DNA from 3 places in the Pseudomonas sp. S3_B11 genome. Region 1 is predicted to be linked to each of the others. Evidence: predicted binding sites of a transcription regulator. Region 1 holds the regulator's gene; each other region holds the start of a gene.
What was found. The regulator sigma-54, encoded in region 1, starts transcription at its own class of promoters, with help from an activator protein. The targets are predictions, from matches to a motif close to ANTGGCATNNANNTTGCTNT.
Positions count from the first base shown of each region.

Region 1 (3,274 bases):
GCCGCTTCCGGGACCAGCAATACAAACAGCAGGTCCACCGGGGCGCCGTCGATGGCGTCGAAATCTATAGCGGTTTCAAGGTGCAACAGCGCGCTGATCGGCGCGGCACAACCCTTGAGACGGCAGTGGGGAATGGCGATGCCGTTGCCAAAACCGGTGGAACCGAGTTTTTCACGGGCAACCAATGCCTCGAAGACGTCCTGCATTTCCAGATCCGGTACCTCGCGGTGGATCAGGTTGGCAATGTGTTCGAGGGCTTTCTTCTTACTGCCGCCCGGCGCGTTCACCTGGGAACGGCCGGGGGTCAGGATGGTTTCTAGTCGGATCATGGATTGGGGGGTTAACGACCGGTTGCGCCCTGGAGGAGGCTCTGGGTCTTTTCCTTATGCTTTTTGAGTTGGCGATCCAGCTTGTCGGTCAGCAGGTCAATCGCGGCATACATGTCTGTGTGCTCTGCGTTGGCAACCACTTCTCCGCCGGGGATATGCAGCGTGGCTTCGATTTTCTGCAGCAGCTTCTCGACGTTCATCGTGACTTGCACGTTGGTGATCTTGTCGAAATGCCTCTCCAATCGGTCGAGCTTTTCGCCGATGTAGGTGCGCAGGGGTTCGGTCACTTCCAGTTGGTGTCCACTGATGTTGACTTGCATACAGCTTCTCCTTCGTTGCCAGTGCATAAAGCGGCAGGCAGAAATGCCTGCCACTGGAACGCTGTGGCGTGGCCTGTTACATCAACCGCTTGCGTTCGCTCGAAGGCGCGATCCCGAGGGATTCGCGGTATTTGGCGACGGTACGGCGGGCCACCTGAATGCCTTGTGCCTCCAGTAAACCAGCGATCTTGCTGTCACTCAACGGCTTTTTCTGATTTTCCGCGGCCACCAGTTTTTTGATGATCGCGCGGATGGCCGTGGACGAGCATTCGCCGCCTTCGGAGGTGCTGACATGGCTGGAGAAAAAATATTTCAATTCATAGATACCCCGAGGGGTATGCATGAATTTCTGGGTGGTTACCCGGGAAATCGTCGACTCGTGCATACCCACTGCCTCGGCAATGTCATGCAGGACCAACGGTTTCATCGCTTCATCGCCGTACTCCAGGAAGCCGCGCTGATGCTCGACGATCTGGGTGGCAACTTTCATCAGGGTTTCGTTGCGGCTTTGCAGGCTCTTGATGAACCAGCGGGCTTCCTGCAACTGGTTGCGCATGAAGGTGTTGTCGGCGCTGGTGTCGGCGCGCTTCACAAAGCCGGCGTACTGGGCGTTGACCCGCAGCTTGGGCACCGACTCCTGGTTGAGCTCCACCAGCCAGCGATCATTGTGCTTGCGCACGATCACGTCGGGGACCACATATTCGGGCTCGGTGGATTCGATCTGCGAGCCGGGGCGCGGGTTGAGGCTCTGCACCAGTTCGATGACCTGGCGCAGCTCATCTTCCTTGAGCTTCATGCGGCGCATCAGTTGGCTGTAGTCGCGGCCGCCCAACAGGTCGATGTAATCGGTGACCAGTCGCTTGGCTTCGGCCAGCCATGGTGTCTTGGCGGACAACTGGCGCAGTTGCAGCAACAGGCACTCGCCCAGGTTGCGGGCACCGATGCCGGCCGGTTCGAACTGCTGGATGCGATGCAGGACGGCTTCGATCTCGTCCAGCTCGATGTCGAGCTCGGGATCGAAGGCTTCCAGGATTTCTTCGAGGGTCTCGTCCAGGTAGCCCTGGTTGTTGATGCAATCGATCAGGGTCACGGCGATCAGGCGATCGGTGTCGGACATCGGCGCCAGGTTCAACTGCCACAGCAGGTGGCTTTGCAGGCTTTCGCCAGCAGAGGTACGGGTGGTGAAGTCCCACTCGTCGTCATCGCTGCTCGGCAGGCTGCTGGCGCTGGTCTGGTAGACGTCTTCCCAGGCCGTGTCCACAGGCAGTTCGTTGGGGATGCGTTCGTTCCATTCGCCATCCTCGAGGTTGTCCACCGTCGGGGCGGTTTCCTGGTAGGCCGGTTCCGGGATTTCGGTGTTGGTCTTCTGCTCGACGTTGTCGGCCAGCGGATCGGTGTTGTCGAAGTCGTCGCCTTCTTCCTGGCGTTCGAGCATCGGATTGGACTCCAGGGCCTCCTGGATTTCCTGTTGCAGGTCCAGGGTCGACAATTGGAGCAGGCGGATGGCCTGTTGCAGCTGCGGTGTCATCGTCAGCTGCTGGCCCATTCTCAAGACTAGCGATGGTTTCATGGCAGGGGCTTAACACCTTATTCGCCGGCGCACATGCGCCATCCACTACAGGGCGCCGAGGCGCCAAACTTAAGCAAATTATATGCCTGAAACTGAAGTGTTTGCCTAGAGCGTCGCCATAATAAAATTAAACGACGCTCGGACAATTCGCCAGACACTTGTGCTTACAGGCGGAACTCATGGCCCAGATACACTTCCTTGACCAGGTCATTGGCCAGGATGGCTGCGGAGTCGCCTTCGGCGATCAGCTGGCCGTCGTTGACAATGTAGGCGGTTTCACAGATATCCAGCGTCTCGCGCACGTTGTGGTCGGTGATCAGCACGCCGATCCCCTTGGCCTTGAGGTGATGGATGATCTGCTTGATGTCGCCTACCGAGATCGGGTCCACGCCGGCGAACGGTTCGTCGAGCAGGATGAACTTCGGTGCGGTGGCCAGGGCGCGGGCGATTTCCACGCGCCGCCGCTCGCCGCCGGACAGGCTCATGCCCAGGTTGTCGCGAATGTGGCTGATGTGGAATTCCTGCAGCAGGCTTTCCAGCTCCTGGCGACGACCGGCCTTGTCGAGTTCCTTGCGGGTCTCGAGGATCGCCATGATGTTGTCGGCAACCGACAGTTTGCGGAAGATCGACGCTTCTTGCGGCAAATAGCCGATACCTGCCTTCGCCCGGCCGTGCATTGGCTGGTGGCTGACGTCCACGTCGTCGATCAGCACGCGACCCTGATCGGCCTGGACCAGGCCGACGATCATGTAGAAGCAGGTGGTCTTGCCCGCGCCGTTGGGGCCGAGCAGGCCGACGATCTGGCCGCTGTCGATGGACAGGCTGACATCACGCACGACTTGACGGCTCTTGTAGCTCTTGGCCAGGTGCTGAGCTTTCAGAGTTGCCATTACTGGGCCTTCTGCTCGTCGGTTTTCTTTTTCGGTTGGATCACCATGTCGATCCGCGGACGCGACTCGGTCACCTTGCTGCCGGTGGCGCGACCGGCGCTGGCCAGCTTCTTGACTGTGTCGTAGACGATTTTCTCGCCCTGGGTGACGTTGTTGTCCTTGTCG
Region 1 covers NZ_CP162749.1:4,884,759-4,888,032, reverse strand. The annotation lists gene ptsN (PTS IIA-like nitrogen regulatory protein PtsN) at 1-329, opposite strand, end outside; gene hpf (ribosome hibernation-promoting factor, HPF/YfiA family) at 341-649, opposite strand; gene AB4O22_RS22125 (RNA polymerase factor sigma-54) at 726-2,219, opposite strand; gene lptB (LPS export ABC transporter ATP-binding protein) at 2,384-3,109, opposite strand; gene lptA (lipopolysaccharide transport periplasmic protein LptA) at 3,109-3,274, opposite strand, start outside.

Region 2 (3,274 bases), 2.1 Mb from region 1:
TGCGGTCCTTGCCTTCCCAAGTGTAAACATCGGTTTTGACTGCCTTGACCGCCATGTTCAATCCTTGGTGACCCGGTTGATTTCTTCGAGGCTGGTGACGCCCTGCATCACTTTGAGCAGCCCCGAGGTGCGCAGGTCATTGAAACCGTCCTTGCGCATTTGCAGATCGATTTCCAGCGAGTTGCCCTCGGCCATGATCAGCCGTTGCAGCTCGGGCGTGTTCTTGACCACTTCGTAAACCCCCACGCGCCCTTTGTAACCGTTGTTGCACTGTTCGCAACCGACCGGCTCATAGATCGTGAATGTGCCGATGCGTTCCCGAGGGAAACCTTCCTTGAGCAAGGTTTCCTCGGGAATCTCGATGGCCTTCTTGCAGTGACTGCACAGCTTGCGCGCCAGCCGCTGGGCAATGATCAGGTGCACGGCGGTGGCGATGTTGAACCCCGGAATGCCCATGTTCTGCAGGCGGATCAGGGTTTCTGCGGCGCTGTTGGTGTGCAGGGTGGAGAGCACCAGGTGCCCGGTCTGGGCGGCCTTGATGGCGATCTCGGCGGTTTCCAGGTCGCGGATCTCGCCGACCATGATCACGTCCGGGTCCTGGCGCAGGAACGAGCGCAGGGCCTGGGCGAAATCCAGCCCCTGGCGCGGGTTCACGTTGACCTGGTTGATGCCTTCCATGTTGATTTCCACCGGGTCTTCGGCGGTGGAAATGTTGATGTCCACGGTGTTGAGGATATTCAGCCCGGTGTAGAGCGACACGGTCTTGCCCGAGCCGGTTGGGCCAGTCACCAGGATCAGCCCTTGCGGTTGCTTGAGGGCGGCCATGTACAGGTCTTTCTGGTCCGGTTCGTAGCCCAGGGCATCGATGCCCATTTGTGCGCTGGACGGGTCGAGGATCCGGATCACCACTTTTTCGCCCCAGAGCGTGGGCAGGGTGTTGACCCGGAAATCGATGGACTTGGTTTTCGACAGGCGCATTTTCAGGCGCCCGTCCTGGGGTTTGCGCCGCTCGGAAATATCCAGGCTGGCCATGACTTTCAGGCGTGCGGCGATACGGTTGGCCAACTGGATCGGCGGCCTGGCCACTTCCCGCAGTATGCCGTCGGTGCGCACCCGCACCCGGTAGATTTTTTCGTAGGGCTCGAAGTGCAGGTCGGAAGAGCCGCCCTTGATCGCGTCCAGCAGCATCTTGTTGACGAAGCGCACCACGGGCGCGTCGTCGGTGTCCTGGCCGGCGATGGAGTCCTGCCTGGTGTCGTCGATCGATTCGATGTCCAGGCCGTCGAGGTCGACATCGCCCATGCCTTCCAGGCCCGTGCTGCTGGATTCGAAAAACTTTTCGATGGCGTCGCTGAGCTTGTCGTCCTCCACCAGGATGGCTTCGGTGGTCAGGCCGGTGCTGAACTGGATGTCATTGATGGCCTGGTGATTGGTCGGGTCGGAGATGCCCACGTACAGCTTGTTGCCGCGCCGCCACAGCGGCAGGGCGTGATGCTGGCGCACCAGTTTTTCGCTGACCAGGCCTGTGGGTTGGGTTTCTTTGTCCAGGCTGTTGAGGTCCAGCAGGGCGACGCCGAAATGCTCCGAGGCGATCTCCGCGACCTGTCGACTCTGGACCAGTTTGTTCTGCACCAGATAGCTGACCAGGGGGATGCGATTGCGTTGAGCCTGTTGATACGCCTGTTGCGCACTTTGCTCGGTGAGCAGTTCGGCCAGCACCAATTGCTTGGTCAGGCCGCTGAGGGCGATGTCATTCATGGGAATCCCGGCGGCGAACAGTTCATGACTTATAGCCTAGTCAAGCCTCGACGCCAAACCAGCGGGGCAGGGTGACAAAAAACGTCAGATAGTGCGGTTGTTGAGGTAGGACGTTGCCGTTGTGCTGGTTCAAATCCCTTGAGTGATGGGGTTTCAGGGTTGGCATGTGCCCTGCAATGGCCGTTTCAGGTCATGAGATTTCGACTCATGCATGGGAGATGTCTATGAATAAGCAGAGTGGCTTTACCTTGATCGAGCTGCTGATCGTCGTGGCGATCATCGGCATTCTGGCGACGTTTGCGTTGCCGCAATATTCCAAATACCAGGCGCGGGCCAAGGCTACGGCGGGGCTGGCGGAGGTCTCTGCGTTGAAAGTGCCGTTTGAGGACATCATGAATCAAGGTACCGATCCAACGTTGGCCAACATCGGTGGGACATCGCCCACCAGCAATTGCACGTTGGAGGCTGCAGGAACAGCATCGAATGGAGGGGGCACTATCAAGTGTACCCTTTTGAATGCGCCTGCTCCGGTACTCGGCAAAGTGATCACCCTTACGCGCTCTACTCAAGGCGTTTGGACCTGCGGCGCCACCGCCGCTCAGGAATTCCTGCCGGCTGGATGCACAGGTACAGCAGCGACGACTCCATGATTTGAGTGCACGTATCGAGGCAGTGAACTGCCTCGATACAGAAACCCTTCGCAATTCATGAGCTTAGAAATTGGCCAAAAACCCGCAAGTTGCATGTCCAGAATCACCGCTTCATGCATTTTGCATGATCACGAAAATTGCCGCTTCGCTTAACTTGCTGATTTATAAGAAATTAATTAATTTTTAAAAGCTGGCACAGCGTTCGCACTACTCCTGATAACCCTGCCGGGATGCACCTCCGGCAGTTTTTGAGAAAAACAGGAGTTACTCGTATGAAGAAGTTCGCTATCACTGCCGCCGCTGCTACCGCTCTGACCCTGACCATGGCTAGCGCATTCGCCGAGACCACTCAAGCAACTCAGGCGCCAATGATGCTGGCTGCGGGCGAAGTGACAGAGGCCAAGGAAGCCACCTCTGATACCTGGATCACCACCAAGGTCAAAGCCGACCTGGTCACCGAAAAAGGCATTCCAGGTACCGACATCAAAGTCGAAACCAACAAAGGCGTTGTGTCGCTGTCTTCCACTGTTGCCGTGACCGAAGCCCAGAAAACCACCGCTGTGGCGATCGCCAAGAAAATCAAAGGCGTCAAGGCCGTATCGGCTGACGGCCTGAAAGCCGAGTAAGGCCAAGACTTCTCGCCTGGACTGGGAGAAGGCACGGCAAGCGGGCCAGGATATACGTTTGCCGTCGCTTTGGAGTTCATGCGAAAGGCCACACGGACGTGGCCATTACAGGCCCCCGGCATTCGTGCCGGGGGCCTGTTCTATTCTGGGGAATCAATCTGCGGGTCAGCGTTTACACACGAGTCAGAACCGAGTTGCCGCCATCGCGAGCAAGCTCGCTCCCACCGGGGGCGGCGGTGA
Region 2 covers NZ_CP162749.1:125,314-128,587, forward strand. The annotation lists gene AB4O22_RS00615 (type II secretion system F family protein) at 1-55, opposite strand, end outside; gene pilB (type IV-A pilus assembly ATPase PilB) at 58-1,758, opposite strand; gene AB4O22_RS00625 (pilin) at 1,983-2,408, shown strand; gene AB4O22_RS00630 (BON domain-containing protein) at 2,681-3,034, shown strand.
Region 2: the regulator sigma-54 is predicted to act here: its motif matches at 1,917-1,936, upstream of AB4O22_RS00625 (pilin).

Region 3 (3,274 bases), 2.7 Mb from region 1:
GTCGCCACGTTGGCGATGTTGTTGCCGGTCACGTCCAGCTGTTTGTTGGCTGCATAGAGACCGCTAAGGCCGATGTTGAAAGACATGTTGACTCCTTTTGCCGGTTAGTCGGCTCTACATACCAATAGTTTGTACTTTGGACAGGGCAATGCTGCCCAGCCCGGCCAGGTTGAGCATCAGCTCACCGCCCGTCTGGCTGATCGTCACGCTGCTGACCGTGGCCGGCAGGTTGGTGATCAGCGACGTGGCCTTGCCGTCGATGGTGGTCGAGGCCGCGAAGGTGTAAGTGCCCGATTCAACGACCGCGCCCGCATCGTTCTTGCCGTCCCAGATGAACGCGGAGTTGCCGGCGTTCTGGCTGCCCAAGTCAATGGTGCGAACGGTCTTGCCGTCCTTGTCCACGATCTTGACCGCGACGGAGGACACCGATGTTGGTACCACCACCGTGCCGTTGAGGCTCTTGGAGGTATCGACCACAGCCTTGTCGCCCGGGGCAATGACCGAGCGACCGACCAGCGACGAGGCTTGCAGGGCCTGGGACGAGTTGTAGTTGCCGGCGATGCCGCTCACGGTCTCGTTGAGGGTGGTGATGCCTTCCAGGCTGCTGAACTGCGCCAGTTGGGCAACGAACTCGCCGTTATCCTGTGGCTCCAGCGGGTTCTGGTTTTTCAGCTGGGTGACCAGCAACTGCAGGAACGCATCCTTGCCCAATTCCTTCTTGCCGGTGGCCGCACCGGTCGCCGCGCCCAGGGCATCGGTGGTGGTGCTGGTCTTGACCGAGGAGTTGGCCAGAATCTCGTTGAGGCTCAAACCACTTGTTGTACTGGTAACGCTCATGTGACTCGCCCCTTATCACTGACCGAGGGTCAGGACCTTCTGCATCATGGTTTTGGCGGTGTTCATCATTTCGGCGTTGGTCTGGAACGAACGACTGGCGGAAATCATGTCGGCCATTTCTTCGACGACGTTGACGTTCGGGTAGTAGACATACCCCTTGGCATCAGCGGCCGGATGGTTTGGCTCATAACGGGCTTCGAGGTTGCTCTGGTCTTCGACCACGCCAAGCACCTGCACGCCCTGCCCGGCCGCGTCCTGCTCCTGGAACAGCGAGTCGCTACCGCCGGACTGGCCACCCTGGAACATGGTGGCGAATACCGGGTGGCGGGCGCGGTAGGTCTGGTCGATGCTCGACGAAACGGTCTCGGCGTTGGCGATGTTACTGGCGACGGTGTTCAGGCGAGTGGTCTGGGCACTCATGGCACTGCCGGCAATGTTGAATACGCTAGCAATCGACATGGCTTACTCTCCGCGCAGGGCCGATACCAGCCCTTTGAACTTGCTGTTGAGCAGGGTGAAGCTGGCCTGGAAGTTCACGGAGTTTTCCGCGTAGTTGGACTGTTCCAGTTGAGCGTCTACGGTGTTCTGGTCGATCGAAGGCTGCATCGGCGTGCGATACATCAGCGATTCGTCGCCATTGCCCAGGCCTTCGGCTTCGATATGACGGCTGTTGGTCATGTTCAAGGCGAAGTGGCCGTTCTTGGTCTTCTCGTTCTGCTCGGCGAGCACTTTGGAAAAGTCCAGGTCACGCGCCTTGTAGTTCGGGGTGTCGGCGTTGGCGATGTTGTTGGCCAGGACTTCGGCACGCTGGGCGCGGAAGCTCAGGGCCTGTTCGTGGATACCGAGCGCTTTATCGAAGCTGATGCTCATGTCGGAAACCTTTGGGTGACCAGAATGTACGTACGATGAACTTAGCAAGCAGCGTGCCACTTTGGAAAACCCCATAAACCGGGGCTTTGCGGGCATCGGCAAAGCGGCAATGCCAGAAAAGCGGCAACTGGCTTCCGCTGGCTGCCGCTTTTCTGCCGCTTCTCAAGGGCAAATGACATTCGAACTGTGGGAGCGGGATTAGTGGTGACCGGCAGGCATAAAAAAACGGGAGCCCGTGGGGACTCCCGTTTTTTGACAGTTCAAGCCAATCACTTTGCCTGGTAGATGATCCCCGGACTGCACTGGACCATCTGGTAATGATCCGGCAAACCGTTCAACGCCTCGGAGGCACCGAGGAACAGGTAGCCGCCCGGCTTGAGCGTGCTGTGGATGCGCAGCAGGATGTCTTTCTTCACTTCGGCGGAGAAGTAGATCAGTACGTTGCGGCAGAACACGATGTCGAACTTGCCCAGGCTGGCATAGCTATCCAGCAGGTTGAACGAGCGGAACTCCACCCGGCTCTTGATCGGCGCCTTGACCACCCATTTACCCGGCCCTTTCGGATCGAAGTAACGTTGCAGGCGATCCGGCGACAGGCCCCGGCCGATAGCCAGGCTGTCGTACTCGCCGGTCTTGCAGTTATTGAGCATGGTCCCGGACAGGTCGGTGGCGACAATCTGCACGCCGCCTTTCAACTGGCCGAGGTTGGACCGCTCGAACTCATCGATGGACATCGACAGCGAATAGGGTTCCTGCCCCGACGAACAGGCCGCCGACCAGATCCGCAGACGCTGGCCCGGGCTGGCCTTGATGGCCGCCGGCAGCACTTTGTTCTTCAACACCTCAAACGGATAGGTGTCACGAAACCACAAGGTTTCGTTGGTGGTCATCGCGTCCACCACCATTTCGCGCAAGCCACTGCGCGGTTGGGTCTGGATACGCTGCACCAGTTCGCCCAATGACTTGAGGCCCTGCTGTTCCATCAATTTATTGAGACGGCTCGACACCAGGTATTGCTTGTTTTCACCAAGCAAGATGCCACAGGCTTTTTCCAGGAAGACCCGGAACTGTTCGAAATCCAAATTACCCGTAGACAAGATACCGCCTCTTTCATCGTGTTGACTTGCCGGGCGCACAACGCGCCCGACCTTTTATTCTGCTGCCTTGATCCGCTCGACGACCCGGGAAGCCAGGTCATCTGGACGGAATTTCGCCAGGAAATCGTCGGCGCCGACCTTCTTGACCATCGCCTGGTTGAAAACCCCGGACAACGAAGTATGCAAGATGATGTGCAGCTTTTGCATGCGCGGATCGCTGCGGATTTCCGACGTCAGGGTGTACCCATCCATCTCCGGCATTTCAATGTCGGAGATCATCATCAGGAACTCTTCCTCAGGCTTCTTGCCCTCGTCGACCAGCTTGCGCAGGTAATCGAGCGCCTGTCGCCCGTCGTTCAACGCCACCACCTCGACACCGACCGTTTGCAGGCAACGGGTCACCTGCTTGCGGGCCACTGAAGAGTCGTCGACGGTCAACACCCGCAGCGAAATCGCCTTGTGCTGGGTTT
Region 3 covers NZ_CP162749.1:755,839-759,112, reverse strand. The annotation lists gene flgE (flagellar hook protein FlgE) at 1-86, opposite strand, end outside; gene flgD (flagellar hook assembly protein FlgD) at 115-837, opposite strand; gene flgC (flagellar basal body rod protein FlgC) at 853-1,296, opposite strand; gene flgB (flagellar basal body rod protein FlgB) at 1,300-1,707, opposite strand; gene cheR (protein-glutamate O-methyltransferase CheR) at 1,977-2,804, opposite strand; gene AB4O22_RS03520 (chemotaxis protein CheV) at 2,859-3,274, opposite strand, start outside.
Region 3: the regulator sigma-54 is predicted to act here: its motif matches at 1,749-1,768, upstream of flgB (flagellar basal body rod protein FlgB).